DNA from 4 places in the Shewanella sp. KX20019 genome. Region 2 is predicted to be linked to each of the others. Evidence: predicted binding sites of a transcription regulator. Region 2 holds the regulator's gene; each other region holds the start of a gene.
What was found. The regulator LexA, encoded in region 2, represses DNA repair genes until DNA is damaged. The targets are predictions, from matches to a motif close to TACTGTATNNNNATACAGTA.

Region 1 (7,937 bases), 2.5 Mb from region 2:
CAACTCATGGGGATGAGAAGCCCCTCGAAGAAAGCTGTAATTCGAAATAGCATGTAGCTCGGCGTACATTAGCCAAACCAGCCATGTAAGAAAAAATCACGACCATCTTTAAATACCCAACATAGACCACCCTGATGATGACTCGCAATATAGTAATCACGGCATATTTGAGGCTCTTGCCACCAGAGCGTTTGTAACCTTTCAGGCCCTTTAAGCAGCTCAACTGTCTCAATAGAGATCATCTCAGGCGTTGTCAGCAGCCAGCTTGGACGGCACGCTCCCACGCTTAGGCCCGTTGCCTGATGACCAACATCATAGAGTTGCTGCAATGAATTGATAACAGGTCGATGTTCATGCCCAGTAACGGATAGAACTGTGGCTTGCCAGCTCTCCTCTGGTAAGTGCGCCGAAGTTGCTTGCAACCCTTTCACTTTATCGCTCCCCAACCTAGCTTGCAGTAGCGCCATCAGCCTCAATACTTTTTCTGGTCGTTGCCCTTGAGCCGTTTGCTGTCCAAACCAGTTATCATTAGCAATCGCCATAGGCACAAATTTATCGACATAAATAACCATTTCAACCACAGGTTGATACAGGGTGATCCGTTCTAATTGCATACGGCATAAACTTAATAAGTTATCACTTCGATGTTCGGCGAAAGGGTACTGAATAATGATATCAAGTTGACTGCGCTCACAGTCACGGTAGATAAGAGTCAATTTAAGCTGTTGAATCGCCAATTGACGTTGCTTTAAGTAGCTCGCCATCTCTTTCAACATTCTTCCTAATGGAAAAACAATTCCTTGCATCAACTCAACCTCATACAATAAAGTCAGCTTTTGCAGGTAAGTTTCCTCTGGTTCGAAATAAATTAACGGATGTGGTAAAACGCCCGAAATTTTTGCTAGAAGTTGCAGCAATTTAGGGCCAAAGCGTCGCCCAAGCTCCTTAGCAGGCAGAGCACATAATGCAGCAAAAGAGTTAACCCCGATATCGAGAAAGCTTTGCTTTAGAAAGCCTGATATAGGTAGTGAGTCAATCGATAATTGCTTGAGTAATGCATCACTCTTATCAGAGTCAAGCAGTTCACTCCAGGTCACCTCAGCCATTACTGAAGACTGCTGCGCTAGCAATTGGGCAGCTAAAGGCGTGTTACCTGTCGCAAGTGATACCTCTAAGCCATAACTTTTGGCTCGTTGAGCATATTGCTCAATAAGCTTATCAATGCCATTAAAAATAAGCGCCATGGAGCTGACTTCAAGCAGCAGGGTATTACAGACAAACTCATCGACATGCAACTTGGTGCTTGATCTGCCATCTTTGTGTGCATCATGCGCCAATGCGCAGCGCAGAGGCACTACGCGAGCACTAAACTCATAACTCCACTGGCACAACCAATCTGAAGCTTGTTGACTAAGGGAGATGTCGAACTCAACGAGTATCGCCGACGGCGCTACACTTTGCGCGGTAGCAAGGCTCATCCCTACCGTCACTCCGGCTTTAAGACTCCCAGCATCAAGCGCCAATACTTGTAAAGAATGAGGGTCATACAACAATACTTCATCGCTCTGCTTAAGCTCATTACGATAGCGGAAGTATTGCAGTGCCCACTGTGGGTAATGAACTGCTAGCCATAACATATCAATTAGACCATGATGTACGATTAATGAAGTTTGTTAGGTAAGATTGGCGTCCCTTGTGCCAGCGTTTTGTAGGACTCTGCCCACGCCTTTTTATCGGGATCGACATAAGAGGCTATTAGCGATGGTTGAGCTCGACGCTTTACCTTAGAGTGGCATATTTCCGTTGCTGGAGTTACCTGTTCTATTGTATGAACCCTTGCCTCATCAAAAGGCGTTTTCAGAGAACTGCTCGGTTCTAGGCTTAATCTTCGTGTCGGTTCAAGCTGTAAATGCTCTTCACGCTCGAACTCTATATTTACAGTGTCAGTACTTAAACCGTCAGTCCCTATAGCCAATATTAACCCGTCGACAAGGCGTAGCTTGCTTGTTGCCACTTTAATCGCTGTATCTTTATTAATTGCATGGGAACTATTAACAAATAGGGCTTCATCATTCGTTTTCTGTGGAAGTAGTGGACAATTAATGACAGTACTATAATTCGCTAGCCCTTTAGGCGCTGCGACCCGTACTTGGCAGTGCTCTTGAGTAAATAAATCATAACTAAGTGAAGTACTATCAAGCAAGTCATCACTCTGCAAAGGCTGATTAATCAAACAAGCACTCACGCCCAATAGACTTTCTTTTAAATGAGGAGGCAGTAGCGGTAAGCTAAAGGTGGGGCTAGGCCAGCCACCTCGGCGCTTAATAATATTGACTTCAGTCATCCCTAAATCGCTATTTGAAAATCGGCTTAAACTGGATTGCTTCTGTTCAGCATGCTTAGGCACGAGTTTCAACATCGATGTTTCGACGAGACTTGCGCTTTGACTATGATTACCCTGACTCTCGTCAGTATTTAACGCCGAAAAGTACGCTCTTTGTAACACCAGGCGTAAATTAACAGGGTGCGACTGCTGTGCATTGATTGTTGGTAGATAGAGCATACACAAGGCTTCCCCTTTCTCTGCTGCGAGTTGCAGTCTTCTCGCCTCTGTTGTCGATAAGTTGTCTAACCAAGCTAATACGAGCGGTACGCAGCCACTCGCTAACGCTTGTTCAATAGCCCACAAGCGCTCTTTTCGCTCTGCAGTATCGATCCAGAGCAAGCGATCGACATCCAGCCCTTGTTGTAACAATGCTTGCGGCGAAGGAATGTGAGGCGGTGCCACCAACATCACCATTGCATCATTAGTTTGCGTTGATGACACATCATGGCTTAGCAGTTGTTTCAATAGAGGCAAGACGATACTCAGCTCACCTTGACCAACACCATCACATAAAATTTCACACACACCAATTTGCGGCCAACCATTATCAGCAAGCTTTTCATCTAGCAACGAAAAACCTGTCGAATAGGCCACATGTGACTGCCACTGCTGCCCACGCCAGATATCCTGCCGTGCTAACAATTGAGCCAGCGAGTGAGTCTCAGTTCTATTATCACAGTCAGTGACATCGTTTATTCGCTGGGAATTGGCGGTTACAGGTTTAAAGAAACTGGTATTCTCAATCTGCTCTGACGCTTCTTTATCTTGTAATACTGAAAATGCCTTCGCGCTTGAGTGCCCCATGTGCCCACCTTTCTATTGTGATAAAAACGTACTCATCATTTAAAGTGCTACGCCTTTGTCACAGGCTGTATGATACTCAAATTTAAATACTGTACATACATACAGTATAATTATCTTTATTGAGATCGCAAGTACTCGATGCAGATCTTCAAGCCAAAAAAAACGCCCCTCTGTTGAGGGGCGTTATCAAATAATGCTTTGCTACGGCGTAAAAAACTTTAAGGCACGGCCCTAATATTTATATTTTTTCACCTTTTTAAGCGCTATCTGCTGTTTTAACATTGATAGGTGGTCAGTGAATACGACGCCATTGAGATGATCCATCTCATGTTGCAATACAATAGCAAGAAACTCATCGGTATCGATTTCGAATGCTTGCCCTGTACGGTCTAATGCTGTGACTTTCACGCCTTCATGGCGATTTACTTTCGCACGGTAACCTGGAATGGACAAACAGCCCTCTTCCCCTTGAAAATCACCGCGTGTTTCTATTATTTCAGGGTTAATCAATACCATCGGCTGATCGCGCTCTTCAGACAAGTCGATAACCAAAATAGCATGTAAGCTACCGACTTGAGTTGCCGCAAGTCCGATACCGTCATCGGTGTCGTACATGGTTTCAATCAAATCATCAATAAAACCCTGCACCGCATCAATATCCTTAACGGGTTCAGCTTTTCGTTTCAGCCGCTCATCAGGGATCGTTAAAATGTCTAACACTGCCATATCATTATCACACTAGTATTAACTAAAAAATTTCGCGCTATTATGACCGAATCAGCCACAAAGGCAACTCTGGCGCGCCTTAACTTAAGACACTTTTCATTGTTATCTCTGAAAAATAGATAAAACAGAGAGCAACAATCACCCGATAAGTCATAGTGCCGGTAGCGTAACCCCTCTCAATTGCCTTAAATCAACGACTGCTACTTAGCGTAAAACAACTCAGAAATCACACAATTCGATCCATTCTAGTGATAGCTATGTTAACATTCACGCAAATGTATAAAATATACGGATAATAATATGACACAAGCTGTGCGCTCCCCTTTACCCCCGACATTCTTTGTCGCTAATACTATGGAGATCTTTGAAAGACTCGCTTGGTATGGATTTTTTGCCCTGTCATCGCTTTATATGACCTCACCACAAAATCAAGGTGGATTAGGTTTTTCAGATCAAGAGCGTGGCCTACTACAAGGAATGATCCCTTTCTTCTTATACCTTTTCCCTGTGCTGACAGGTGCACTCGCGGACCGTTACGGTTACCGGAAAATGTTTCTCATCTCTTACGCGATAATGTGTCCCAGTTATTATGTATTGGGTCAGGTCGATAGCTTTAGTGGCTTCTTTATCGCCTTTATGGGCGTTGCCATTGGCGCGGCATGTTTTAAGCCAGTCGTCACTGGGACCATTGCCCGTACTACCGATGACACTAACCGTGGCTTAGGTTTTGGCATATTTTACATGATGGTTAATATTGGTGGGTTCTTAGGGCCATTTATTGCCGGTTACGTTCGTGCAATAAGCTGGGACTGGGTATTCATTATGTCTGCATTCTGGATCGGACTTAACTTTATCCCTGCACTTTTATTCTACAAAGAGCCGACGGATCAAAACAGCCAAAAAGGTAAACCACTAAAGGCCGTTTTCAGCGATATTCAAGAAGTACTCGGTAATGCCCGCTTCGCTATACTATTTTTTGGTACGCTGATGATATTAATGTCTTTTGGCGCCAAATGGATCACTGGTGAAACCACACTGATCATCTATGCATGTTGGTTTAGCGGTCATTTTATTTGGGACAAATTGGCTTCATCTAAGCAAAGCGCCCCTTGGTATGGTCAAAAAATTAGTTTAGGTAATAAACCGTTTGTGATCTATCTACTCATCCTGTCTGGTATGTGGATGGTGTATCAGCAAATCTTTATTACGTTACCTATCTATATCCGTGACTTTGTCGACACCACTGATCTGGTGTTGATGTTAGTCAACTACCCTGAGGTGCAGCAATTTTTCGCACCTGTCGATATCAGCTTACTTCAGTCAGAAGTCACTCGTTTAGCGCAAGAGTTCAGTGCGGGCACCTTAAATGCGAAACAAGCCTATTTTGAATTGGTGCATGCCAAGGTAATGGTACCAACAACCGAAATAAGCCAAGCATTGACCGCAATTGGACAAAGTCCAGCTTTAGCAGCGCAATACGCCCAAAGCTGGGCCAGTGAACATCGCCAAGTTAACCCTGAGTACCTAATCGGACTTAACTTCTTATCGATTGTCCTGATGCAACTGCTTATTAGCCGTTTTGTTGAACGCTTCCAAGCCCTTCCAGTACTGGTAGGTGGAACCATTATCCTAGCGCTAGGTACTGCCATTGGCGGATTTGCGCATGGGGCCGTCATGGGTGGTGCAATGGTGCTCACTTCAATCTTAGTATTCTCTATTGGGGAAATGGTTGCCTCACCAAAGAGCCAAGAATATGTCGCCAGTTTTGCGCCCAATGATAAAAAAGCCATGTTTATGGGCTACTATTTTGTATCGTCGGCTATTGGCTTTTTACTGGCGGGTCCATTATCAGGCTATCTATATTCAGAAGTAGCCAAAGGTGCTGAACGTCCAGATTTGATGTGGTTTATTATTGGCGGACTCGGTCTACTGACCGCGTTAGGATTAATCATTTTCCATAAATTTGGCGTTACACCACAAGCAGAAGATGCAATTGACAGCGAGCTAGCTCAAGCAAACTAACCTCAATAAGCATGTTAAAGCCCGCACTAATTTCATTAGTGTGGGCTTTTTATTGGGTACTAATACCCATTACATTAAATATCATTAAAACTGGGAGCGAACCGCAAATACCCATTGGGTATCATCCGTTTCTATATCCTCAAGCTTTTCCCAATCATACTGATAACGCACCACCCATGACCATTGTGGATTCACTTGATAACCCATCGCTAACCAAGCTCGCGTATCAAAACGTTCAACGCCATCAATACCTGCATTACCTCTGGCATACAGCTCAGTGTACCAATGTTCGGTAATCGGTTTTAGCACTGTAATACTGGCATTAGCTGCAGTGCTATCGGTATAAGACTTAACGGCTAAGTGGTTAACGGCAAACTCTGTAAACACTTGGGTGTTTAACCAGCCTTTATGTTCATGCATCAAACCCAGCTGATACTGATAATGGCTAGCTTTACCTTGAGGTGTATCGCTCTTACCATGGTCAATCGATGCTCTAAGATGCCACTGATTAGAAGATGAGTACAGATAACCAAAATGCCATTTATCACCGCTAGTATTGGTGTTGACAGAGAATTTTTGCTGGCTCGTCGCCAAACTACCACCCACTTTCAGGACATCACCATCGAAGCCAACATAAAGCGAATCACTTAGGTTTAGTGGGTCGGCAATATGACGATACTGTTCGGCCATAGCTGGAACAGAAACAGTAGATAACAACAGTAATGAGCTAAAGAAAGGTTTGATGACCTGCACAGACATGATATATACCATAAAAAAGCGCTATTATTACTTTGGCGCCAAGTCTCAGCAAGAACTTTTACTTTATATTACAATGTATTAATAAAACAACCATAAACCAATAAAGCATTAACAAATGCAACCCGCATTTAGTGGGAGATACAAATAAGCGATAGAATTTAATCGAAAATAAAGGGATAGTGACTAATGGCAAGCGACAACAAAGCTTCACCTATGACGCAAATATGGCATATTGTGTCTATGATCCCTGAAGGTAGAGTCAGTTCTTATGGAAAAATTGCCGATTTAGCCGGGCTACCAGGTAGAGCTCGTTATGTGTCAAAGGCGCTCAAATCTGCACCTGATACGCTAGCTTTACCTTGGCATAGAGTAATTAACAGCCAAGGAAAGATCTCGTTTGCCGAGCATACTCAGCCTTATAGAGAGCAAATGGAGCTACTACGCAGCGAAGGGGTTGTTGTCAATCGCGGTCGAGTTAAGTTGTCTGATCACGAATGGCTGCCAGATATGGCAACATTAGTGCTTTCGATACCATTTTAAAGCACATTAAACACTTTTAAGGAGACGTTTTTGTCTAAAAAGTCACGTATTTTATTTGCTGTCAGCTTACTATTGACGAGTCATGTCGCCCTCAGTGACACAACGCCTTTGACTCCTCACACTGCTGAATATCAAGTCAATTATGGCAGCATCGAACTTGGGCGCGCGCGTTATATTTTGGCGGCTGCGGGTGGGAACGCATTCAAATACCGTTTCGACAGTGATGTCAGTCTACTAATACTGTCTGATCAACGCCATATTCGCAGTGAGTTTACCCTTGAAGACAAGCAACTGATCCCAATGCGCTACTCTGTCGAGAGAACAGGGACCGGGCCTAATTTTAGAGAACAAATCGCTTTTGCCAAGGGGCAGAATGTGGTTCATAGCCGCTATAAAGATGAGCGAGCAAAATTCCCTTACGACGCTGAACTGTTTGATCCTCTCATGGTGCAGTTACAATTTAGGCTCGATATGGCCGCCAATAAAGAAGAGCTGCATTACACCATGGTCAAAGAGGGAGAGATTGATGACTACGGCTTTAAGATTGTCGGAAAAGAGCGCGTCAATATCGATAGCGGCAGTTACCAAACCCTAAAATTTGAAGTGGTGCGTGACAGTACTAAACGGCAAACATTTTTTTGGATGTCTCCCAAGCTAAGCTACCTCCCCATACGCTTAACGCACTTTGAAAAAGGCAGTA
Region 2 (7,937 bases):
TGAAACTGAACCATAGGTAGAGCGTGCCGATATCTTTATGGTTGGTGGTTAAAATCCAGCGCATGATGCCTTTCGGCGCCCCATGATGATGGTCATCATGGTGATCGTCGTGAGCGGCTGGCGAATCTTGTGTAATTGTGCTCATTTTAATCCCTTACTTTCCGTGGCCAACAACGTCACTAGCCTGAACTGCATCACCGGAGTTATTACCCCAAGCATTGCGCTCATAAGTCACCACCGCAGCAAGCTGTTGTGGTGTCAGCAATGCGCTAAATGACTGCATTGCAGTAGCCGGTTTACCATTGATGACAACATCAAGGTGACCGCTTACCGGTCCTGTAATCACCGGACTGCCAACTAATGAAGGGAAAGCGCCAGGCAAACCCGTTCCCGCAGCTTGGTGACAAGCAACGCAACTAGTCATGTAGACCTTCTCACCCATGGCCATAAGCTCATCCATGGTTAAGTCATCCAGAGCAACCGCTTTAACGTCTGCAACAACTTCAGTTGTGACTTCACTCGCTGCAGCTTGCTCGGTTTTAGGTAGGGTAGCAGGTAAAGTGGCTGGTACTGCGGCGGCAGTATCACTGCTTGCTGCAGTACCTGACGCTGCTGAGCTGACATCGGCAGCTTGAACCGTATCGCCAGAGTCATTGCCCCAAGCATTACGTTCAAAGGTAATTACCGCCGCGATTTCAGTGGCAGTCAGCTGCTTAGCAAATGCTTGCATCGCAGTGCCCGTCATACCATTCGATACGATATCGATATGATCAGCGATGGGGCCTTTGATAATTGGACTAGCAATAAGAGAAGGGAATACGCCTGGAAGACCTGCACCATTAGGTTGGTGACAAGCGGCACATCGAGCCAGATAGATCTGCTCGCCTTGAGCCATCAGCTCCTCCATGGTCAAGGTTTGCGAAAGTGCTGCTTGAGCTGCAGCTTCAGCATTACTCGCTTGTTCCTTTTGAGCAATTAACCATTTATCAAAGTCTTCTTCTGTGAGTGCTTCGACAACAATTGGCATAAAGCCATGATCTTTACCACAAAGTTCAGCACATTGACCACGGTAAACACCGGGCTTATCAATCCGCGTCCAAGCTTCATTAATAAAACCAGGGTTAGCATCTTTTTTAACCGCAAAAGCCGGTACCCACCATGAATGGATAACGTCATCTGAAGTCATTAGAAAGCGCACCTTGCGGTTAATCGGCAATACGAGAGGTTTGTCTACTTCGAGCAAATAGTGTTCACCTTTAGCTTCGGTGCCCTCGATCTGCTCTCTAGGAGTCGACATTAAACTATAAAATTCAACGTCTTTATCGAAATAGCTGTAATGCCATTTCCACTGCGAACCTGTAATTTTAATGGTGAGCTCAGCATTACTGGGGTCCTCCATTGCAATCAAGGTTTTGGTTGCTGGAATAGCCATGATAATAAGAATAATAAAAGGCACTACAGTCCACAAAATCTCGACTTTAGTGCTTTCATGAAAGTTGGCGGCGACAGCGCCTTTTGATTTGCGGTGGTTGATCATGGCATAAATCATTGCGCCAAAAACAACAATGCCAATAGCACAGCAGATGTAAAGGATTATCATGTGGAGGTTATAAACCTTACCACTGATCTCCGTCACACCCTCTGTCATATTAAATGGCATTTCTGATGCAAAAAGTGCAGGCGAAAATATTAGCGCCAACACACAGTACAACAATTGCTTCACTAGACTTCTCCTCTGTCAACAAGACAAAGAAGAGTCACACAGTAAGTCTCTGCTCTATGTAAACTCTTCGTTCCCAAAAAAGCAACGATGACTTCAAAGTGCGCGAGTGGTTTATCTATCGTGTCGTTATTTTAGTTTTCGACTATCGATTAGACTTTATTTAGTTCCAGTACTTGATACTGGTTGGTGTAACCACGGTGGCACCTACGGCTGAAATATATCAGGCCGATCTCAGTCTTCATATACTCTTAAAGGATCTACAGTCATACATAAAGACCGACGACTAAATCGTTCGGATATAACAAAATATCGTTGTTATCAGTACCTACACTACTTGGTGTTGAAATATTGATCAAGATCACTTTTTGATTCATTTGTTTAGTGGTAGGAATAAAAAAGCTCCCGAGTAGGGAGCTTTAGTTAAAGACTAGAACTGTAATATAAATAAATGCTTAATGCATTGCAGTGAACAAAGAGCCTTGATTAAATGGCTCGCCCTGTGCGTTTATTGTGCTGTCAGGTAAGTGAGTGTTCGCATTTTCAATGATGATACCTACCGCTTGAGCGCTCTTGGCGACTAGCTGCAGTCGTCTACTGTCTCGTGCATCTAACTCGTTAGTCCAGGTTATCACTGCACTCGATGTCCCGCTGGTGAGCGCTTTTTCCATCGCCCAAAGTGTTTCTACTTCATCTTTGGCATGTACAAGTAGGATCCTATCCATCCGTACGCCAGCTGAAGCTAGCATCTGTTTGTAACCGATATTAGGTGGGCTAATTAATACAATCCAGCGACCCTGCAGGCTCAGTTGAGCCAGTTGACCACAGATCTGTTTTAATTCATTGCGTCCCTGAGTATGAGATATCATAGTTTCGATATCTGTCTTTTTAGACATCGTCGAATTGGGTATATCTTGCCAAAGGCCAGGGTGACGCGGGCTTACACCTAATAATTTGTTCATTGCCAATCTCCATTACGGATCACGCCAACGGCTAAACCTTCAATACTTAAGCTTTGGTTTGCCAGATCGACTTCTATCGGTGAGTAATCCTCATTCTCGGCATGTAAGAAGACTTTGTTGCCCCTCTTTTCAAACCGCTTAACCGTGACGTCATCTTCAACACGGGCGACAACAACTTGGCCATTACGAGCCTGTTGGCTCTTATGAACCGCCAATAGGTCACCTTCCAGGATGCCGATGTCTTTCATACTGTCACCGCGTACTCGTAGCAAAAAGTCGGCTGCTGGACGGAACATCGCAGGATCAACTTTATAGTGTTGCTCTACATGTTCTTGAGCCAGAATCGGTTCGCCTGCAGCCACTTGGCCAATAAGTGGTAAACCGAGATCGGCCTCTTCGGTATCTTCTTGAGTTAGCTTAATGCCTCGAGAAGTTCCCGGTATGATCTCAATACAGCCTTTCTTCGCTAAAGCTTTTAAATGCTCTTCGGCTGCATTGGCAGATTTAAAGCCTAAACGTTTTGCGATTTCGGCACGGGTTGGTGGCATACCTGTGTCTGAAATATTGCGTTTAATAAGCTCTAAAATTTCAGCTTGGCGTGGTGTAAGTGGTCTCATAATTAAGCCTGTCTTTCCATACAGTAACTGTCAGTATATACAGTATTCTGGTTCGCGCAAGTATTAACCAAGTTAATGTTAATATGTTTGGCATTTAAGATTGAAAGCTGCGTTCAACCCGAATTCAAGATCTAAGTGCACCACACCAATTGAATATAAAAAACCTCCTTCGTTGGGGGCTTTTTTATGTCCGTTGGTAAGGCTTCATTAATTCTTACTCTTTAAGTAAAAACTTCCGAATTATCTTATTGAATAGTCTCGCTTAATATACGGCTCAGAATAGAAACGTGGGGTTAAACGATGAACAATAAAATACTCAAACTAAGCACCATTGGCTTAGTCATAAGCGCTATATGTACCGCCGCTTTCGCAGGTGAACAACTAGATCCTCGCAGTGAGCAATATCAAAAGAAATTTCCAAAGCAATATAACACTTGGAAAAAGACGATAGAGCAAGACAAGAAAATCGACGAAGTTAAAGAAAATCCTAACCTTGCCGTGTTGTGGGCGGGTTATGCGTTTTCAAGAGATTATGACACCCCGCGCGGGCATCAATACGCAGTAACAGATCTCAGAGGGACGCTAAGGGTTGGAAGCCCGGACGCAGACCACAAAGATTTACAGCCTATGGCTTGTTGGTCGTGTAAAGGCCCAGACGTCCCCCGTATGATTACAGAACAGGGTGAAGACGGCTTCTTCAGTGAGAAATGGAGCGCGGCAGGATCTGAGATTGTTAATACTATCGGTTGTCAGGATTGTCACGAACCCGGTTCGTCTAAACTTCGCGTATCTAGACCATTCGCTCAAAGGGCAATGGATAAGATAGGTAAGAATTGGGACGATGCCTCTAGAACCGATAAAAAAGCTATGGTTTGCGGTCAGTGCCACGTTGAATACTACTTCGAGAAAGAAACCAAGAAAGCGGCTTTCCCTTGGGATAATGGCGTCGATACCGATAGCGTGGAAGAGTTCTTCGACTCTATAGAGTTTGTAGATTGGACGCATCAAATATCAAAAACACCAATGTTGAAAGCTCAACACCCGGATTATGAAACTTGGAGTTCAGGCGTTCATGGTCAAAACGATGTTACTTGTATTGATTGTCACATGCCAAAGATCACCAACGCAAAGGGCCGAAAGTTTACCGATCATCAGGTTGGAAACCCGTTTGACCGTTTCGAGGTGGGTTGCGCTAATTGTCACGAACAGAGCAAAGAGCAGATGTTAGCTGTTGTTGCAAACCGACAGGCAATGATTAACGAGCTTAAAGACTGGGTCGAAACTCAGTTAGTACACGCTCATTATGAAGCTGGCGCAGCTATTAAGGCCGGAGCAACGGCAGCAGAGTTAAAGCCAATACAGGATGATATTAGACATTCTCAATGGCGTTGGGATCATGCTACCGCTTCACACGGCATAGCAATGCACAACCCTGAAGAAGCGTTAAGGGTATTAGGGACAGCGATTGATTTATCAGCCGACGCAAGGGTTAAACTTGCTAGGTTGTTAGGTGAAAAGGGCGTTAAGCAGCCCGTAGCTATCCCGGATATATCGACCAAAGAAAAAGCACAAAAAGCGATTGGTTTAGATATGGATAAGCTAGAAGCAGAAAAGGCAACGTTTAGCGAAACAGTGCTTCCAGCGTGGGACAAAGAAGCTGAGGAACGACAAGCTAAATACGATAAGTAGCCAATAAGAATAAGTCCTATATAGCGAACGACTCCATTGCTTAATCCCACCTAAGCCCGCTGTATAGGCAGTAATACCAAGTCTCTTTATTGAGGCTTTTTTATGCCTGCTTATTGGCTTCTGTATAGGGGCCGCTTTCTATATGCAAGTGCACTATTCAACTAACTTATTGATCGCAATGAAACGGGCATTCACTCTTAAACTGAATCCCACATATAAGTTAGGGCTAGATTTATTGGGCTTTAACAGGGCAGAACCAGACTTAATCGACTAGCTGTACACCGAGAATAAGCTAAGTCACTGTTCCATAAATGCACTAGTGTTTCCCATTGGGATTGTAAAGCAGTAGCGCAAACAGTTGGGAATTCTGGTATTCTATGACGTATTACAAGCGACCATTACTGCAAGCGAATCATGTCGAAAAAAGACTCTCTCTGGTTTAAATCATTACGCTGGATCCAAAAAAAGCTCGTGCAAACTATTGTTGTGCCCCACGATCCTTTTGAAGACCTCAATCTTGATCCAAGCAAACCACTCGTTTATGTCATGAAAACAGAATCTGTTAGTGACATAGCAGCCCTTAGTGAAATGACCGGTAAGTTCGGTTTGCCTAGCCCTTACGATGACCTAGAGGTCAATGGGGTGAGTGCGCCGCGAGTTGTCTGCCTTGAAGGTAGCAAGCCATTATTTGGTGAAAGGGAAAGTGCTGAGCAGTATTTGCATTGCTTTAAACGCTTGTTAAGCGTGCATAAGCAAAACGCAGAATTAGATATTCAGTTGGTTCCGGTAAGCCTCTATTGGGGACGAACGCCGGGCAAAGAAAACGACACCATGCGTGCCGCCGTATTGGAGCGCCAAAATCCAACTTGGCTACGCAAGTGCTTGATGATCTTATTTTTGGGTCGACATAGCTTTGTGCAGTTTTCTAATGCTGTTTCTTTGCGTTATATGGCAGACGAGCACGGCACCGATAAGCGTATTGCACAAAAACTTGCCCGCGTTGCACGAGTGCATTTTCAGCGTCAGCGTAAAGTCATGACCGGGCCTCAACTTCCAAAACGCCAAGCTCTGTTTCATGCTTTGTTAAAGTCAGAATCAATCACTCGGGCAATTAAAGAGGAAGCGGTTAATAAAAAAATCTCCGAAACAGAAGCTCGTGCTAAAGCGATGGAGTATCTAGATGAAATCGCCGCAGATTACTCCGATAGCTTAGTGCGCATCACTGAACGTTTTCTGACCTGGTTGTGGAATAAGCTCTATAAAGGGATCAACATCAAGGGGGCTGAACAGGTCCGCCAGTTGCACCATGATGGTCATGAAATCGTTTATGTGCCATGTCATCGCAGCCATATGGATTACCTCCTACTGTCGTATATTCTGTATTACCAAGGCATGGTGCCACCGCATATTGCCGCTGGTATTAATCTTAACTTTTGGCCTGCTGGGCCGATGTTCCGCCGTGGTGGAGCCTTCTTTATTCGCCGTAGTTTCCGTGGCAACAAACTCTATACTGCGGTATTCCGTGAGTATTTGGATCAGCTTTTCACTAAAGGCTACTCTGTTGAATACTTTACCGAAGGCGGTCGTTCGCGAACCGGTCGTTTATTAGCGCCAAAAACAGGCATGATTGCCATGACACTGAATAGTGTTTTGCGTGGGGTTGAACGTCCTGTCACTTTGGTGCCAGTTTACCTCGGCTATGACCATGTCATGGAAGTCGCCACTTACCACAAAGAGTTAAGTGGTAAAAAGAAGAAAAAAGAGTCGGTTTGGCAAGTGTTTGGTGCTATTCGCAAGTTAGGTAATTTTGGCCAAGGTTATGTGAATTTCGGTAAGCCAATAACCCTACACAACTTCTTGAACGATGAAGTGCCAAATTGGCGCGAAGATGTTGCTCAAGAGCCAGAACAGAAACCAACATGGTTAACCCCCGCAGTGAACAAGCTTGCAGGGCAGGTGATGACTAATATTAACGATGCTGCTGCGGTTAGTGCGGTAACGTTAACGAGCTTAGTTTTGCTCGCATCTGAGCAAAATGCATTAGAGCGCAGTCAGCTCGAAAAGCAGTTAGATCTTTACCTTACGTTATTAAAAGAGCTGCCTTATACCGAATATACGTCGGTACCAGAGGGTAGCGGTAAGGACCTAGTATCGAATGGTTTGGAACTGAAGAAAATTCAGATCGAAAGCGACTCGCTCGGGGATATTATCTCAATCGACGACAGCATCGCGATTACCATGACTTATTATCGCAACAACATTATTCATTTAATGGTTGTCCCCTCTCTAATCGCCGCTTGCTTGCTGCGTAAAGAGCATTGCACTCGTGATGACGTACTTAGCTTTGTGAATGATTTTTATCCGTTGCTGAAAGCTGAGCTGTTTATGGGAGTTGAAGACCCTGCGACTTACACGCAAAGTATTTTAGATATTTTCGTGGCACAAGGGCTAGTTGTTGAAAATGGCCATTTTGAGATCGCCGATGACAAGGTGAATCAACTGCTACTGCTGTCAGGAACGATTGACGAAACGATGCAACGTTACGCCATCCTATTTAACTTATTGGCAGTAAAACCTAACATGGAGCGCTCGGAGCTTGAACGTGATAGTCACCGCCTTGCACAAAGACTGGGAGCGCTTCACGGTATTACGGCACCGGAGTTCTATGACAAGAAGCTATACGCTACGCTAAGCGTCAAATTAAAAGAGTTAGGTCATCTAACGGATAGCGAAGGGTGTAGTGATATCAAACGTATAAAAGACAGAGCCAATTTACTGCTACGTTCATCAGTAAGGCAAACGATAGTCGATAGTGTTAATGCGGAGCAAAAAGTTTAATGGCGAATCATATGAATGCGGCTAAAAATAAAGTCGCAGGTAAATCGCTATTAGGCGGCGCAATGATTATTGCGGGTACAACCGTTGGCGCGGGAATGTTTTCCCTGCCGG
Region 3 (7,937 bases), 1.3 Mb from region 2:
AATATGAAGTTTATTGCACACTTCTGTATCATTTTTGCTTTTACATTAACTGGCTGCAGCTTCCAATCTGAGCGCCCCGCACCAGTAGAATCCTTGAATTCCCCCATAAAGCCGAGTCACGACCGAGGCTCGATTACCAGTAGTCGATATAAAGTTAAACAGGGTGATACGCTGTACTCTATCTCCTGGGGGGCAAATAAAGATTTTGCTGCTGTTGCTCTGGTCAATAATCTACGAAAGCCTTATACCATCTACCCTGGACAGGTATTGAGTCTTAGCTCTAAAAAAACTGTTACAAATACCAATAGTGCCAATAAACCGTCAAAAACGGCATATAAAGCACCAGTAAGTGCAACTGAAAGTAATAATAAACAAAGTGTTAGCGCTGAAAAGAACAGCGAGAAAGCAAGTCAGCCAGCGTCAAAAAAACAGCTTGATCAAGTCGCAAAGCCTGCGTATTCTGTAACAAGCGGTCAACAAGATGTTAACCGGGTTGTCCACAGGCAAGAGTCAACATTACCTAAAAAGGTAAGTCGGTGGTTCTGGCCAGTGAAAGGTAAAGTGATTGGAACTTTCTCAGCCAAAGAGCAGGGAAATAAAGGGATAAAGATCGCGGGTAATCGTGGTGATGCAATTAAAGCTGCTGCTAGTGGTAGAGTGGTTTATGCAGGAAGTGCACTACGAGGCTATGGTAATTTAGTTATTATTAAACACAGTGACGATTATCTAAGTGCGTATGCACATGCTGATAAGATCTTAGTGAAAGAGAAGCAAGTTGTTAATGTTGGACAGACAGTTGCTGAAATGGGTAATACAGGCACTAATCGGGTCATATTACATTTTGAGATCCGTTATCATGGGAAGTCAGTAAACCCACTTAAATATTTGCCTAAGCAATAATCGCTTAGGCTGCCAATTTGGCACATCGGAGGATAGTAAAGTGCAGTAATTAAATATGAAATTTGGGAGATATATTATGGGCAGAACTAATAATGCCGTTGTAGCAGAAGAACCTACAAACATTGCTGTAGAAGGATCTAAACTAGACCTTAGCAAAAAACAAGTTAAAGAAGCAGAGTTAGAGCAGCAAGTACAAGACGATTTACAGAAAAATCTCGATGCGACTCAACTGTATCTAGGTGAAATAGGATATTCCCCCCTTCTGAGCGCAGAAGAAGAGGTGTATTTCTCACGCAAGTCACTTAAAGGCTGTGACAAATCCCGTAACCGCATGATCGAAAGTAACCTCAGATTAGTCGTAAAAATTGCTCGACGATATAACAACCGCGGCTTAGCGCTGCTTGATCTTATTGAAGAAGGCAATTTAGGCTTAATTCGTGCCGTAGAAAAGTTCGATCCTGAACGTGGTTTTAGATTCTCTACTTATGCCACTTGGTGGATTAGACAAACAATCGAACGAGCAATTATGAATCAGACTCGTACGATTCGATTACCTATCCATGTCGTAAAAGAGCTTAACGTATACTTGCGTACAGCAAGAGAGTTGGCTCACAAATTAGACCATGAGCCCACCGCAGAAGAGATTGCAGAGAAACTCGATCTATCAAGCTGCGACGTCAGTCGTATGCTCAAATTAAATGAACGCATTACTTCAGTAGATACGCCGCTAGGCGGTGAAAGTGATAAAGCACTACTCGATGTCTTAGCTGATGATGACAATGTCGGACCTGATTATAAAGTTCAAGATGAAGACATGTCCAAGTCAGTAGTGAAATGGTTAGATGAACTTAATACTAAGCAAAGAGAGGTGTTAGCACGCCGATTTGGTTTATTAGGTTACGAGCCATCTACACTTGAAAATGTCGGAAAAGAGATTGGATTGACCCGTGAACGTGTTCGTCAGATCCAAGTCGAAGCGTTAAAGCGTTTAAAAGATTTGCTAGGCGCCCAAGGTCTATCTGTCGAGGCTATTTTTAGAGTGTAGAACCTTAAGATAAAGAAAAGGCGCCATTGGCGCCTTTTCTTTATCTACTTAAATTGAAATCTTTTTCAATTGATAAAGATAATCGAGCGCTTGTTTGGGCGTAAGTTCATCGGGATTGAGCTTATCAAGTGCCTCAATAACCGGTGATGTAGCTTGCGTTGGGAAACTGATCACTTGCTGCGCAGTCAGGTTACCGTTGTGTGATTGCTCCAGTGCCTGATCGCGGCTCTCTAAATGGTGAAGTTTTTGTTTCGCAGCGTTTATGACACTGTTTGGTACACCGGCGAGCGCTGCCACCTGTAACCCGTAACTCCGGCTCGCAGGTCCCTCTTGCACTGCATGCATAAATACGATTGAATCACCATGTTCAACGGCATCTAGGTGCACATTTTCGACGTTATCCATCTGCTCAGGAAGCTGCGTTAGCTCAAAGTAATGGGTGGCGAATAGGGTCATCGCTTTGAGGTTATTGGCTAAATATTCTGCCGCCGACCATGCTAATGATAAGCCGTCATAGGTAGATGTACCGCGGCCTATTTCATCCATTAAAACCAGGCTGCTTGGCGTAGCATTATGCAGGATATTAGCCGTTTCGGTCATCTCTACCATAAAGGTTGACCGTCCTGATGCTAGATCATCAGAGGCACCAATTCGGGTAAATATCCTATCTACTGGCCCTATCACCGCATGCGCCGCGGGAACATAACAACCAATATGCGCCATTAAAGTGATCAGTGCTATCTGCCTCATATAGGTAGACTTACCGCCCATGTTTGGACCGGTAACAATGAGCATTTTACGCTTGTCATCCAGTGTGACTGGATTGGCGATAAAGGGGCTTTGACTCACTTGCTCGACAACGGGGTGACGACCCGCTTCTATATGTATTCCTGTAGAGTCAGATAATTGTGGGCAGGCATAGTTAAGCGTTTCGGCACGTTCTGCGAAGTTACACAAGACATCTAATTCTGCTGCTGCTTTGGCAAACTCTTGCAATTCATGTATTTTCGGCAGTAGTAGATCAAATAACTGTTCCCATAACTGCTTCTCTAATGCGAGTGCTTTACCTTGGCTTGAAAGGACTTTTTCTTCATGTTCTTTTAGCTCCGCAATGATATAACGCTCAGTGTTTTTTAGGGTTTGACGGCGTTGGTAGCTAAGGGGAACCAGATCAGATTCACGGCGACTGACCTCAATGTAGTAACCGTGGACTCGGTTGTAGCCGACTTTTAACGTCGATATCCCCGTTTGCTCTTTTTCTCGTGCCTCTAATTGGGCCAAGTAATCGGTAGCGCCCGCGCTTAGTACGCGCCACTCATCAAGCTCTGTATCATAACCATCACGTATTACACCGCCATCTCTAATAAGCATTGGTGGATTATCGACGATTGCATTGGATAGTAATGCCAACTCTTCAGGGAATTCGCCTATAACCTGTGATAGATATTGAAGGTGTGGAACCGTTGTTGACTTAAGCGTTTGTTGCAGTTGCGGTAACAGACCTAATGCTTGGCGCAAGCGGGCAAAGTCTCTTGGGCGGGCATTACGAAGGGCGATACGAGCTGTGATCCGCTCAACATCACCTAACGCTTTTAAGTCTTCAGCAAGAGTAAGGTAATAATCACTGCTGATTAACTCGGCAATAGATGACTGTCTAGCGTTAATCACTTGGTGATCACGTAGTGGCTGATGTAACCAACGTTGTAGCATACGGCTACCCATTGCTGTAACCGTGTTATCTAATACTGATGCTAACGTATTAGTTTGTCCGCCCTGTAGGTTGATTGTCAGCTCTAAATTACGACGTGTAGCAGCATCAAGTATAATGCTGTCAGCTTGGTTAAAACGCACAATTGAATTAATGTGTGGTAGTGCCGTACGCTGAGTATCCTTGACATACTGCATGAGGCAACCCGCAGCTTGCAGCGAAAGTCTTGCGTCTTCAATACCGAAACCCTTAAGGTCTTTGGTGCCAAATTGAGTTAGCAGTAAACGGTGGCAGGTATCAAAATCAAACTCCCACTCTGGGCGGCGGCGAGTGCCATTCATGCCTGCAATTAGGCTCATTTGTGAAAAGTCTTCGCTATAAAGCAATTCTGCTGGGTTGGTTCTCTGCAATTCAGCTTCTAGTGCTTCGATATTTGCCAGTTCTGTGACGACAAAACGGCCCGATGCGATATCGAGAGTTGCATAACCATAGCCGGTCTTGCCTTGATACAGTGCAGCAAGCAGATTATCTTGCCGCTCCTGCAACAACGCTTCATCAGTCAAAGTCCCTGGCGTAACGAGACGAACAACTTTGCGCTCAACCGGCCCTTTTGAAGTTGCAGGATCGCCCACTTGTTCACATATCGCGACTGACACCCGAAGTTGCACTAGTTTGGCTAAATAACCCTCTACAGCGTGGTAGGGGAGGCCCGCCATGGGGATCGGATCGCCACCGCTTTTTCCTCGTGCAGTTAACGATATACCAAGCAACTCAGAAGCGAGTTTGGCATCTTCGTAAAAAAGCTCGTAGAAGTCTCCCATACGATAAAACAACAACATATCTGGATGTTGTGCTTTTAGCGTCCAATATTGACGCATCATAGGAGTGTGTTTTTCTAAGTTTTGCGGATCAATAGCAGTCATCGATTTGCTTTGCCTGTACTTTACTGCGGCGCATAGTGGCCATTAAACAATTATGGCTGCAATCTTAGCAATTTTTTACCCATTTTAGTGGGTATTATTACAAGGAAATACTGGTAATTGAGTTATGTTTAGAGGTATTTCCAGCTATCTAGTTGTTTTTATGAGCTTAATAAAAAAATCTCGCACAGCACTTGATACTGTATGATTGTACAGTATACTAGTTTCATATTGAGGCCCTAAAGAAGACATTAGAGTCGTCACCTAAATGATAATACAGTGCTGAAACTGTGTTAGCACTGTGATTCAAAGGACATAAAGATGAAGAAGACTGATCCAAATAAAGAGAAAGCGTTAAATGCCGTTTTAGGTCAAATTGAAAAGCAATTTGGTAAAGGTTCAATTATGAAGTTGGGCGAAGATCGTTCGATGGACGTTGAAACGATCTCTACTGGCTCTCTATCTTTGGATGTGGCGTTGGGCGCCGGTGGCCTGCCAATGGGACGTATTTGTGAAATCTACGGTCCTGAATCTTCAGGTAAAACGACACTGACTTTAGAAGTGATTGCTGCAGCGCAAAAGCAGGGTAAGACCTGTGCATTTATTGATGCTGAGCATGCCTTGGATCCTGTTTATGCACAAAAGCTAGGTGTTGATATTGATAACTTGCTTTGTTCACAACCTGATACTGGTGAGCAAGCGTTAGAGATTTGTGATGCATTGACTCGTTCTGGTGCCGTTGACGTTATTGTTGTCGATTCGGTAGCTGCGTTAACGCCAAAAGCTGAAATTGAAGGCGAAATTGGTGATTCTCACATGGGTCTAGCGGCACGTATGATGAGCCAGGCAATGCGTAAGCTTGCGGGTAACCTTAAGCAATCAAACACTTTGCTTATATTCATTAACCAAATTCGTATGAAAATTGGTGTGATGTTTGGTAATCCTGAAACCACAACGGGTGGTAATGCACTTAAGTTTTACGCTTCTGTTCGTTTAGATATTCGTCGTATCGGTGCCATCAAGGACCGCGATGAAGTTATTGGTAACGAAACGCGAGTTAAAGTGGTTAAGAACAAAATCGCTGCTCCGTTTAAGCAAGCTGAATTCCAAATCCTTTATGGCAAAGGCATTAACAGCACTGGTGAGCTAGTTGACCTAGGTGTTATTCATAAGTTAATCGAAAAATCAGGTGCTTGGTATGCATACAAGGGTAGCAAGATAGGCCAAGGCCGTGCCAATGCTGGAAAGTACTTAATTGAAAACCCAGAAGTCTCAGACGAGATTGAAACAGCTCTGCGTTCAATGTTGTTGAATAAAGGCGAAAAGATAGCACCTGATGCTGCTGACACCGCTGGTGATAATGTTGATTTAGAAACAGGCGAAGTGTTTTAAGTTCGTTTTTCAACAAACGTTTTAAATTAATTATTTAGGCTAGTTTAAAAATCATTTTTTAAGCTAGCCTTTTTCTTTACAGCTCAGCCAGCAGTGCATATCGTGATAACGTTTGTAGTGCGCCGACATTCTCTTTCTCTATAAGAATCAATCCAAGCTCAAACCCCACTCTTCGTTTTTGCGATCTATACCTGGCCGCTGTTAAATGCACTCGTTATCTATCGGTTAACTTTTCTGTGTGAACAAATACCTTTAGCTATGGGATACGCAAGTGGGTTGAAGTTATCGTTTACACCTTTATCTCTTTCAGCACTCATATATTTAAATGATCTGCTAATAACCATTTTATTTTTAGTGTCTAAGCAGTTTTGTACCTTCAGGGCTAGCTGTTAGTCATGACACTGCTTATAATGCTCTTCATAAAAATTTATCATTAGGCTCTTTTTTGGGCTAGTTGCACAACCTAATTCAGGACGGTTTCATGTATCAAACCACTGCAGCACTGCGTAGTGCTTTTTTGGAATATTTCCGCACCAATGGTCATCAGGTCGTTGATAGTAGTTCTTTAGTGCCAGTTAACGACCCAACATTATTATTTACTAATGCGGGTATGAACCAGTTTAAAGATGTATTCCTTGGAGAAGACAAGCGCAATTATAGCCGTGCCACCTCATCTCAACGATGCGTAAGAGCGGGCGGTAAGCATAATGATTTAGATAATGTTGGCTACACCGCGCGCCACCATACATTTTTTGAAATGCTTGGTAATTTTAGTTTTGGCGATTACTTCAAAGAGGACGCAATAAACTTTGCTTGGAACTTTTTAACTAAAGAGTTAAAGCTGCCTAAAGAGCGTTTATGCGTCACAATTTATGAAACTGATGATGAAGCTTATGAAATTTGGACTAAAAAAGTCGGTGTCGCACCTGAAAATATTATTCGCATAGGCGATAACAAAGGTGCGGCTTATGCTTCAGATAACTTTTGGCAGATGGGTGATACCGGACCTTGTGGTCCATGTTCTGAAATCTTCTATGACCACGGCGATCATATCTGGGGTGGCCGCCCTGGTACACCAGAAGAAGACGGTGACAGATTTATTGAGATCTGGAATATCGTGTTCATGCAGTATAACCGTCAGTCAAACGGTGACATGAACCCGCTACCTAAACCTTCTGTAGATACCGGAATGGGAATTGAACGTATTGCTGCGATTATGCAAGGCGTGCATTCAAACTATGAGATTGATATTTTCCAAGCGCTAATTAAAAAGACAGCTGAAATCCTTGGCGTCACGGATTTAGAGAATAAGTCACTACGCGTAATCTCTGATCATATCCGTTCATGTGCATTTCTAATTGCCGATGGCGTGATGCCATCAAATGAAGGCCGCGGTTACGTATTACGTCGTATTATTCGTCGTGCAGTACGTCACGGTAATAAATTAGGCGCGACTAGCAGCTTCTTCTTCTATAAGTTGCTACCGACGTTGATCGAAGTTATGGGTGATGCTGCTAAAGGCTTAGTCGCAACTCAAGCGATTGTTGAAAAGTCGCTTAAAGCTGAGGAGGAGCAGTTTGCTCGTACACTCGAGCGCGGTCTAGGGATCCTTGATAATGCATTATCGAATCTAAAAGGTGATGTATTAGACGGTGAAACAGCCTTCAAATTATATGATACCTATGGATTCCCTGTCGATTTAACCGCTGATGTTTGTCGTGAGCGGAATATTACCGTCGATGAAGCGGGTTTTAAAACCGCAATGGCTGAGCAGCGAAGTCGCGCTCAAGCAGCAGGTCAATTTGAAACAGATTATAATGATGGTCTAAAGATTGATGCCCAGAGTGCTTTCGTTGGTTATGAGCAGCTTAGTAATCAAGCGACTGTCAGTGCTATCTATAAAGCGGGTGAGTCCGTTAGTGAACTAGCGGCAGGTGATGAAGCGGTAATCGTTCTCGATAGCACACCATTT
Region 4 (7,937 bases), 2.0 Mb from region 2:
ACTTAAACAAACATTTTTTAGAGCGCGAGCGTCAGCACTATCAAGGCGCTGTAACTGTTTTACTTTTGCTTGCAGCTCATCTTCACAACCTTGTGCGATCTCAAGCACTGCAAACTGGCGTGCCAAAGCCAAACTATCTAAATCAATTGAATCCATTTGTTCAATCAATGAACCAGCACTTGTGAGCGTAAGGATCTCAGCCATTAGCGCTTCATTAAGGCTCTCTGATAATAAAACGCCCTTAAAACCATCTACCAATCGACCATCAATATACATTGCCTTGCCGCTTTGCAAACTTTCAACGCATTGCCATACAGCCTGACTGAATAGCGATACTGAAGCCTCCCACTTGGCAACTTCGCTACTAGCAAAGCGCATCAAATGAAGCATTTGCTCTATCGAGTATTCAAAGTCTAACTTTACCGGAGCTGAGAAATTTTGCAGCAATGACGCGAAAGGTTTGCTCTTTATATTATTAAAAACAAACTGCTGAGATTGCTCTTTAAAGTCTAGAACTTGATTAACCAAACTATTACCTTCGGCATCGATAAGCTCAATATCAAAAGGAATATGTTGCGGCAACTTTTGAGCTTGACCAGGAGTATCTGGTGTATTTTGAGTCAAGGTTAAGCTATATGTGTTAGTTAACTCATCAAAAGACTCTGTTACCGTCACTTGAGGTGTACCTGCTTGGCTATACCAAAGTCGGAACTGCCCTAAATCGACTTTACTTGCATCTTCCATCGCTGCGACAAAATCATCACATGTAACAGCTTGTCCATCGTGTCTTTTAAAATACAGTGCCATACCCGCTTGGAATCTATCTTCACCTAGCAAAGTGTGGATCATTCGAATAACTTCAGCACCCTTGTTATAGACTGTAACCGTATAGAAATTGTTCATTTCAATGACAGATTCTGGACGGATCGGATGTGCCATAGGGCCAGAGTCCTCAGCAAACTGCTGATTTTTCATTACCTTAATAGCATGAATGCGGTTAACTGCACGAGAACCTATATCAGAACTAAACTCCTGATCTCGAAAAACAGTTAAACCCTCTTTTAAGCTTAACTGAAACCAATCACGACAAGTGACTCGATTCCCTGTCCAGTTGTGAAAATACTCATGACCTACGACCGACTCTATCCCATGATAATCATCGTCTGTCGCTGACGCTTTATCAGCGAGCACATATTTAGTGTTAAAAACATTAAGCCCTTTATTTTCCATAGCGCCCATATTGAAAAAATCAACGGCTACAATCATGTAAATATCGAGATCATATTCTAAGTTGAAACGTGTTTCATCCCACCTCATTGACTTTTTAAGCGATGCAATCGCATGATGCGCTTTATGTAAGTTACCTCTATCGACAAATACCTGTAACTTAACGGCTCTATCACTACGAGTAATATACTCATCTTCTAAAAGATCGAAGTCACCCGCCACTAAAGCAAATAAATAGGCAGGTTTTGGGAAAGGGTCATGCCATTTAACGTAATGTAGACCACCCTCTAGCTCACCACTCTCAACGAGATTACCGTTACTGAGTAAGAATGGGAATAATGCCTTATCAGCTTCAATTCGAACGGTATAGATAGCCAGCACATCTGGTCTATCGAGGAAATAGGTAATGCGTCTGAACCCTTCTGCTTCGCATTGCGTGCAGTACGCACCGTCAGACATATAAAGTCCTTCAAGGCTGGTATTTGACTCTGGGTCCGTTACTGAAATAACTTCTAAAGTAAAGTTATCCAACTCAGTCTCTATTATCAATTGCCCCTGCTTTTCGCTGTATAGCACTGCTACACCATCAATTTTAACTGATGTGAGGTTAATCTCTTCACCATCTAGAACCAAAGACTCACCATGGGTACCGACTCGGTTAACTTTGCTTGTGGCTATTATTACTGTTTTATCACCTGCTAAAGAGATATTTAAATCAAGGTGACTGATCTGAAAATGCGGTGCTTGGTAGTCTTTGAGGTACTTGGCTTGAGGTTGTGTCATTGTAGGCCTACATATTCTAATTTTAAGTTAAAAAAAACGCGCTAAAAGCGCGTTTTCTAATTCGGAAAGAACAACTATTTCTGATTTTTAGCGACTTTTTCGACGTCGGCTAAATCAAGTGTGATGTAAGCTGTTTCATCAAGAAATGCATCTGCTTTTTCGATGTCGTCTTCAATATCGTCTAATGATTTAACGATCTCTAGATCTTCTCGGACTCTGCGTTCGTTAACACGATCAAGTTGCTTCTTGTCATTTTCATCTCGTTCAGCAAGTCGTTCACTTTCGACCAATGAAACTGTCTTGTCGTTATGACTCTCTTTAAACTCTGCAATATCTTGGAAGATGTAGCTAAATTCGACGTCAGTCTTAATTCTTTGTTGATGCTTACCATCAAGATTTTGAATCAACTGCGGGTAGATCTCAGTTAATGTACCGTATTGAGCTACAGGCACCTTATCCCAAGGCAATGCATTCTCCTCTTCAGCTTCGCCATATTCCCCTGGTTCTAATGCACTTGGGAACGAAATATCAGGGGTTACACCTTTAAGTTGTGTGCTACCGCCATTAATTCGATAAAATTTGGCAATGGTGTACTGTACATGCCCAATAGGCTTCTCATACATATCGTATATACGGCCAAGGCTCTTATGCTGTTGCACAGTCCCCTTACCAAAGGTAGATTCACCTACAATTAATGCTCGGTCATAATCTTGTAGCGCCGCGGCAAAAATCTCTGATGCTGACGCGCTATAACGATCGACCATTACTGTTAAAGGTCCATCATAGGTAACCCGTCCATCGTTGTCTCTATTTTGCGAAACTCGTCCATTAGCGTCACGTATTTGCACAACAGGACCCTGTTCAATGAACAAACCGGTCAGTAAAGTAGCTTCTGTTAAAGCACCACCGCCATTGCCTCGCAGATCAATAATAATCCCTTCAACCTTTGCTTCTTTCAGCTCTGCAAGCTCTTTAGAAACATCCTTTGAAAGATCCATATAAAAACCAGGGATTTGGATAACACCCACTTTACGATTGGCGTATGGTCCTTCAGTAGGCTCAACAACTTTTGATGTTGCTGCACGGTCTTCAAGTCGAATTTTATCTCGAACAATGGTGAGTTCAAAAGACTTGGCACTCGAACCACCTTTATTTGGCAAGATCTCTAACACAACCTTGCTGCCTTTAGGCCCTTTAATTAATTCAACAACGTCATCTAAACGCCAGCCAATGACATCAACAACCTCTTCACCTTCTTGACCGACACCAACAATTTTGTCTTCTGGTGATAACTTCTCGCTTGTAGCCGCTGGGCCACCAGCAACTAAGCTCTTAATAACGGTATAATCGTCATCGACTTGAAGAACAGCACCAATACCCTCTAGGCTCAAATTCATCTCCATTTGGAAACGTTCAGCATTTCTAGGAGATAGATAACTAGTATGCGGCTCAACCGTTCTTGCAAATGCGTTCATCACCCCTTGGAAAACATCTTCACTGTGGGTTTGACTAAGACGCTTAATCGAATTGTTGTAGCGCTTCGACAAAATAGTAACGATTTCATCCCACTTTTTGCCAGTGAGTGAAAGGTTAAGCGCATCGTATTTGACTCGCTGACGCCAGAGTTCATTGAGTTCGGCTTCATTCTTTGGCCAAGCGGCATCTTTACGATCAAATTCGTAAACATCACCTGCAACATCAAATTTCATCTCTTTATCAAGCAAAGAAAGCGCATAGGAAAATCGTTCATAACGACGCTTTTGAATGACTTCAAACATGGAGTATGCTTGTTGAAGATTGCCACTTTTCAACATGTCGTCAAACTGAGTTGAATACGCCATAAAGCTATCAACGTCAGATTGCAATAACACGTTTTTACGATAATCTAATTGCTTAAGATAACGTTCGAAAACTTGCTTTGAGAACGCATCGTCCATTTCAAAACGATGGTAATGTGATCGAGTAAACAAACCAGTGACGCGTTTACTCGCCACCTTGTGCTGGGGTTCCTGTTTTAAAGCAGGTAACTCGCTGAATTGAATAGTAGGGCTAACAGCCCACGCCGAGAATCCTACAAAAATACTGGCGATAGATACAGCCAGAGACATTTTCCGCATCAACAAGTTACTCCTTTACATGCTTTTAAGCCATTACAGTAGTATGTATTCAGCTTTAACTTTAATTGTTAAACCAGAATCTAGCTGAATCTGAACATCTTCTTTTTTGATATCCAAAATAACACCAGCTACTGGTGCCTTACCTAGTTTGACATTTACACGTTGATTTTTCTTCAACTCAGCCAATACTGCAGGCGTTAAAATTACTTCTGCTACTTTCTCTTTTACAGGTTTTGCGCTTGTCGCCGCTTTCGGTCTTCTAGCAACCGGTTTTTTAGCTGGCTTCTTAGTCGGCGCAGCGGATTTACCAGCCTTAGCGATTCTTTTTGCTTTCGCTTTTTCCTGACTTTCTTTAAGTGTAGCTTGAGCATGGTCAACGTGCTCTTGTTCTAGCTCACCACAAGAATTACCCTCTAAATCGATACGGTGTGCACCGGCTTTCACACTTTTAAGGTAACGCCAGCTACTTGTGTATCTTCTTAAAGCGATTCTGAGTTGAGTCTTACTGACTTTAGAATCATCAGCTAACCTTTCCGCTAAATCTTGAAACAATCCGATTTTTAATGGCTTAGTTTCACCTTCAGCGATAAAGCATAAAGGAAATGTTTCATATAAGTACGCAAGAATAGCGTTGGTATCGGTCAACTTTTCTGTTGATTCCATCTTTACTTCCACAATTTAAAAAAGGGACACCACCAAAAGAGTTTCTACCTCTCATCGATTTATGTGTCGTTCATATTTGTCTGATTATGACCTAAAAAACAAATTAATAATGATTAACCTATTTTTTAAGTGGCAAAATCAAACCTACCTTAGCAACAACCTACCATAAACGCTATTGATTCGCTTTACCGAACAATCACGATTTGAGATTTCATTGCCCAAACCGCTTATTATAGAGAAGCACGAAATGATTGCGACCATCAATTAACAATAATTGCTCGTAGATTAACCAAATAGGCAGTTTTCGAGACTTTTAACCATCGTTTCTACCCCACGCTGGTCAATTTCATCAAACCTTGATAACGACGGGCTATCAATATCTAGTACCCCGATAACAATACCATCACGTCTGAAGGGCACTACCAGTTCCGAATTACTCGCCGAATCACACGCTATGTGACCCGCAAATTGATGCACATCTGCAATTCTTTGTGTTTGGTTTGTTTCAACCGCAGTACCACACACGCCCTTACCTATCGGAATACGAGAACAAGCCACTTTTCCTTGAAAGGGCCCAAGCACTAACTGATCATTCTTTAATAGATAGAATCCAACCCAATTAAGGTCTACTAAGTTGTCATTTAGTAAAGCTGAAAAATTGGCTAAAGCCGCGACTTGATCATCTTCCCCCGTCAGCAAAGCGGTAACCTGACGGTTTAAAGTGTCGTAAAATGGCGCAGTCATTAATATCCCCTAACAGTTTCGTCGATTGAAACAAATAAACTAACCATATTCTATCAGCCAGCAATCAATTTCAAACTGATTGTTTTTAACTTTAATTATTCTGAATCAGTCTTTTTTGATACTTTTTTAATGGCTTTCTTTTTCTCTGGCACACTACCTTTCAACAAGGATTGCAGCTCGTCTTTATGCTGCGCCAGATAAAAACCGATTTTTTCAATATCATTATCTGCTAGATCTAGTTCTGCTCTGCTCAGAAAGGGGATCAAGTTGTCAGCGACATCAAGCATCTTATCGTAGGCATCGGCCTCCTTTTTAGATGTAAAAGTCATCTTTTCAACCCCTTCTCTAACGACAACAAATTTTGTTATAACGGCCATAATTAACCTCGCACTGTTTTTATATACAGTAAAGAGTCTCACACATTGAAGTTCTTATGCAAGTTTTCTTGAAAATCTGGTACGCTTATATATTAAGGACTCTGTATTAATCAATTGCCTACGAATAAATTGAGTTCTATATCACGATAAAACTTTTTCTTTAACTTAGTACGTTTTATAGAGGTTTTGATTCTTATGGCATCGGACGCGCTAGATAATAGTGTTACTTTATGTCGGTCTTGTGACCTTGTCATCAGAAAGCGTGCGCTTCCAACAGGGGTGAGAGCACTTTGCCCGCGTTGTCACACGCAACTGTATGACACGCCTTATTGTTCTATAAACGGCATGTTGGCTTTATGTATTACCGCGATAATATTTTTCTTCCCTGCCAATACGTATCCCGTACTAGAGTTGGAATTTTTAGGCAGTATGCGTACCACAACGGTGCTCGAAGGTGCTATAGCTGTATATCAACAGGGCTACTGGGTCGTCGCTATTGCAGTAATGACAGCAGCTGTAATCGCACCAGGAATACTACTCGTGTCCATACTGGTGCAAATTGTGATTATAAAATATGGATTACAGCATTCATTTTTAAGGTCAGTATTAAAACAGGCATTAAAGCTACAGGGATTACTGACCCAACTCACCATGCTCGAAATTTATGTCATTAGTTTTTTAGTTGCCGCTTTCAACCTGGCAGATTTTGCAACTGTTTCTTTTGGTTTTGGAACCTTCTGCTTTACAATGCTGTTTATTATGAATTTATTTCTTTTGAGAGAGTACGATTTAGAGCATATGTGGAGTTTTCTTGAACAGTAACCCAAACAATTCCACCTTAGGCAAACAGATAGGGCTAACCTGTTGTCCAACCTGCAATAAGGTGACTTGTGCAGAGTCGGCATGCTGCAGTCGCTGCGACACTAAACTTACCATCAGAGACTACGCTAGCTTACAAAAAAGCTGGGCCTTGTTAATTACTGCCGCCATTTTGTTAATTCCGGCAAACCTTTACCCGATAACAACCCTGACAAACCAAGGAAAAGTCACTCAAGACACTATATTTTCAGGCATCGCGCATCTGGTAAAAACCGATATGATCCCGATTGCGATCATATTGTTTACGGCGAGTATTTTGGTTCCTTTATTAAAAATAATTGGACTCACCATATACTTAACCGCTATCAGCTTTAAATTACCTATTTCTAAAAAGAACCTAATGATAGGGTTTCATATTATTGAATGGATAGGTCGTTGGTCTATGCTAGACCTTTTTGTTATTTCATTAACAGTAGCCGTAGTCAATATGGGCCAGTTGCTGGACGCAAAGCCCGCTCCAGCGGCAACTGCATTTGCCTTAGTCATCTTGCTAACGCAACTGGCAGCCAAGGTTATTGATACACGTTTACTCTGGGACCGACTGGAATCTAAAAATGACTCACGTACAAACACCTAAAGTCGTAAAGAAAAAACTCTTCTCTCCTATTTGGCTATTGCCAATTATTGCGCTTGCGCTGGGTGCTTGGCTCGGTGTTAAAAGCATTCGCGAATCGGGGATCGAGGTCAGAATTCATTTCCCGAGCGCGACAGGAATAGACATAGGCAAAACCTTGGTTAAATACCAAGGTCTCACTGTAGGTAAAGTGGTCGATATTAGTATTGATGATGAACTTCAAGGTGTAAATGTCGATGTGTTAATGGACTACCGCTCTGCACCGTTTATCAATCAGGGCACCAAATTCTGGTTAGTCAAACCCAAAGCATCCATCACCGGCGTTGAAGGTCTCGATACACTATTTTCCGGCAACTACATCGGAATGTTGCCAGGCGATGGCGAATCTCGCTCATTTTATGAAGCTGAAATTACCGCCCCCGTCATTACTCCTGGCAATGAGGGCCTTATTGTCAACATCACATCCGAAAGATTGGGTTCTCTCGATGTCGGTTCCCCTCTTTTTTATCGTCAAATCCCCGTAGGACAAGTCGTTGGGTACCGTTTGGACGGCACTAAAAAAATCATTGTCAC

Region 1: the regulator LexA is predicted to act here: its motif matches at 3,278-3,297, upstream of imuA (translesion DNA synthesis-associated protein ImuA).
Region 3: the regulator LexA is predicted to act here: its motif matches at 4,772-4,791, upstream of recA (recombinase RecA).
Region 4: the regulator LexA is predicted to act here: its motif matches at 5,923-5,942, upstream of JK628_RS10350 (YebG family protein).

What each region holds. Positions count from the first base shown of each region.
Region 1 covers NZ_CP068437.1:2,877,274-2,885,210, forward strand. Annotated here, with positions in the region: gene JK628_RS12600 (error-prone DNA polymerase) at 1-69, opposite strand, end outside; gene JK628_RS12605 (Y-family DNA polymerase) at 69-1,637, opposite strand; gene imuA (translesion DNA synthesis-associated protein ImuA) at 1,661-3,190, opposite strand; gene def (peptide deformylase) at 3,422-3,916, opposite strand; gene JK628_RS12620 (MFS transporter) at 4,217-5,938, shown strand; gene JK628_RS12625 (hypothetical protein) at 6,023-6,697, opposite strand; gene JK628_RS12630 (MGMT family protein) at 6,884-7,237, shown strand; gene JK628_RS12635 (DUF3108 domain-containing protein) at 7,268-7,937, shown strand, end outside.
Region 2 covers NZ_CP068437.1:336,008-343,944, forward strand. Annotated here, with positions in the region: gene ctaD (cytochrome c oxidase subunit I) at 1-145, opposite strand, end outside; gene coxB (cytochrome c oxidase subunit II) at 155-1,723, opposite strand; gene JK628_RS01520 (cell division inhibitor SulA) at 2,176-2,682, opposite strand; gene lexA (transcriptional repressor LexA) at 2,679-3,299, opposite strand; gene nrfA (ammonia-forming cytochrome c nitrite reductase) at 3,600-4,988, shown strand; gene plsB (glycerol-3-phosphate 1-O-acyltransferase PlsB) at 5,403-7,826, shown strand; gene mtr (tryptophan permease) at 7,826-7,937, shown strand, end outside.
Region 3 covers NZ_CP068437.1:1,630,375-1,638,311, forward strand. Annotated here, with positions in the region: gene JK628_RS07105 (peptidoglycan DD-metalloendopeptidase family protein) at 4-900, shown strand; gene rpoS (RNA polymerase sigma factor RpoS) at 977-1,945, shown strand; gene mutS (DNA mismatch repair protein MutS) at 1,994-4,576, opposite strand; gene recA (recombinase RecA) at 4,895-5,965, shown strand; gene alaS (alanine--tRNA ligase) at 6,447-7,937, shown strand, end outside.
Region 4 covers NZ_CP068437.1:2,350,230-2,358,166, reverse strand. Annotated here, with positions in the region: gene pepN (aminopeptidase N) at 1-2,010, opposite strand, end outside; gene prc (carboxy terminal-processing peptidase) at 2,085-4,127, opposite strand; gene proQ (RNA chaperone ProQ) at 4,161-4,790, opposite strand; gene JK628_RS10355 (GAF domain-containing protein) at 5,076-5,534, opposite strand; gene JK628_RS10350 (YebG family protein) at 5,630-5,911, opposite strand; gene JK628_RS10345 (paraquat-inducible protein A) at 6,107-6,733, shown strand; gene JK628_RS10340 (paraquat-inducible protein A) at 6,723-7,367, shown strand; gene JK628_RS10335 (MlaD family protein) at 7,345-7,937, shown strand, end outside.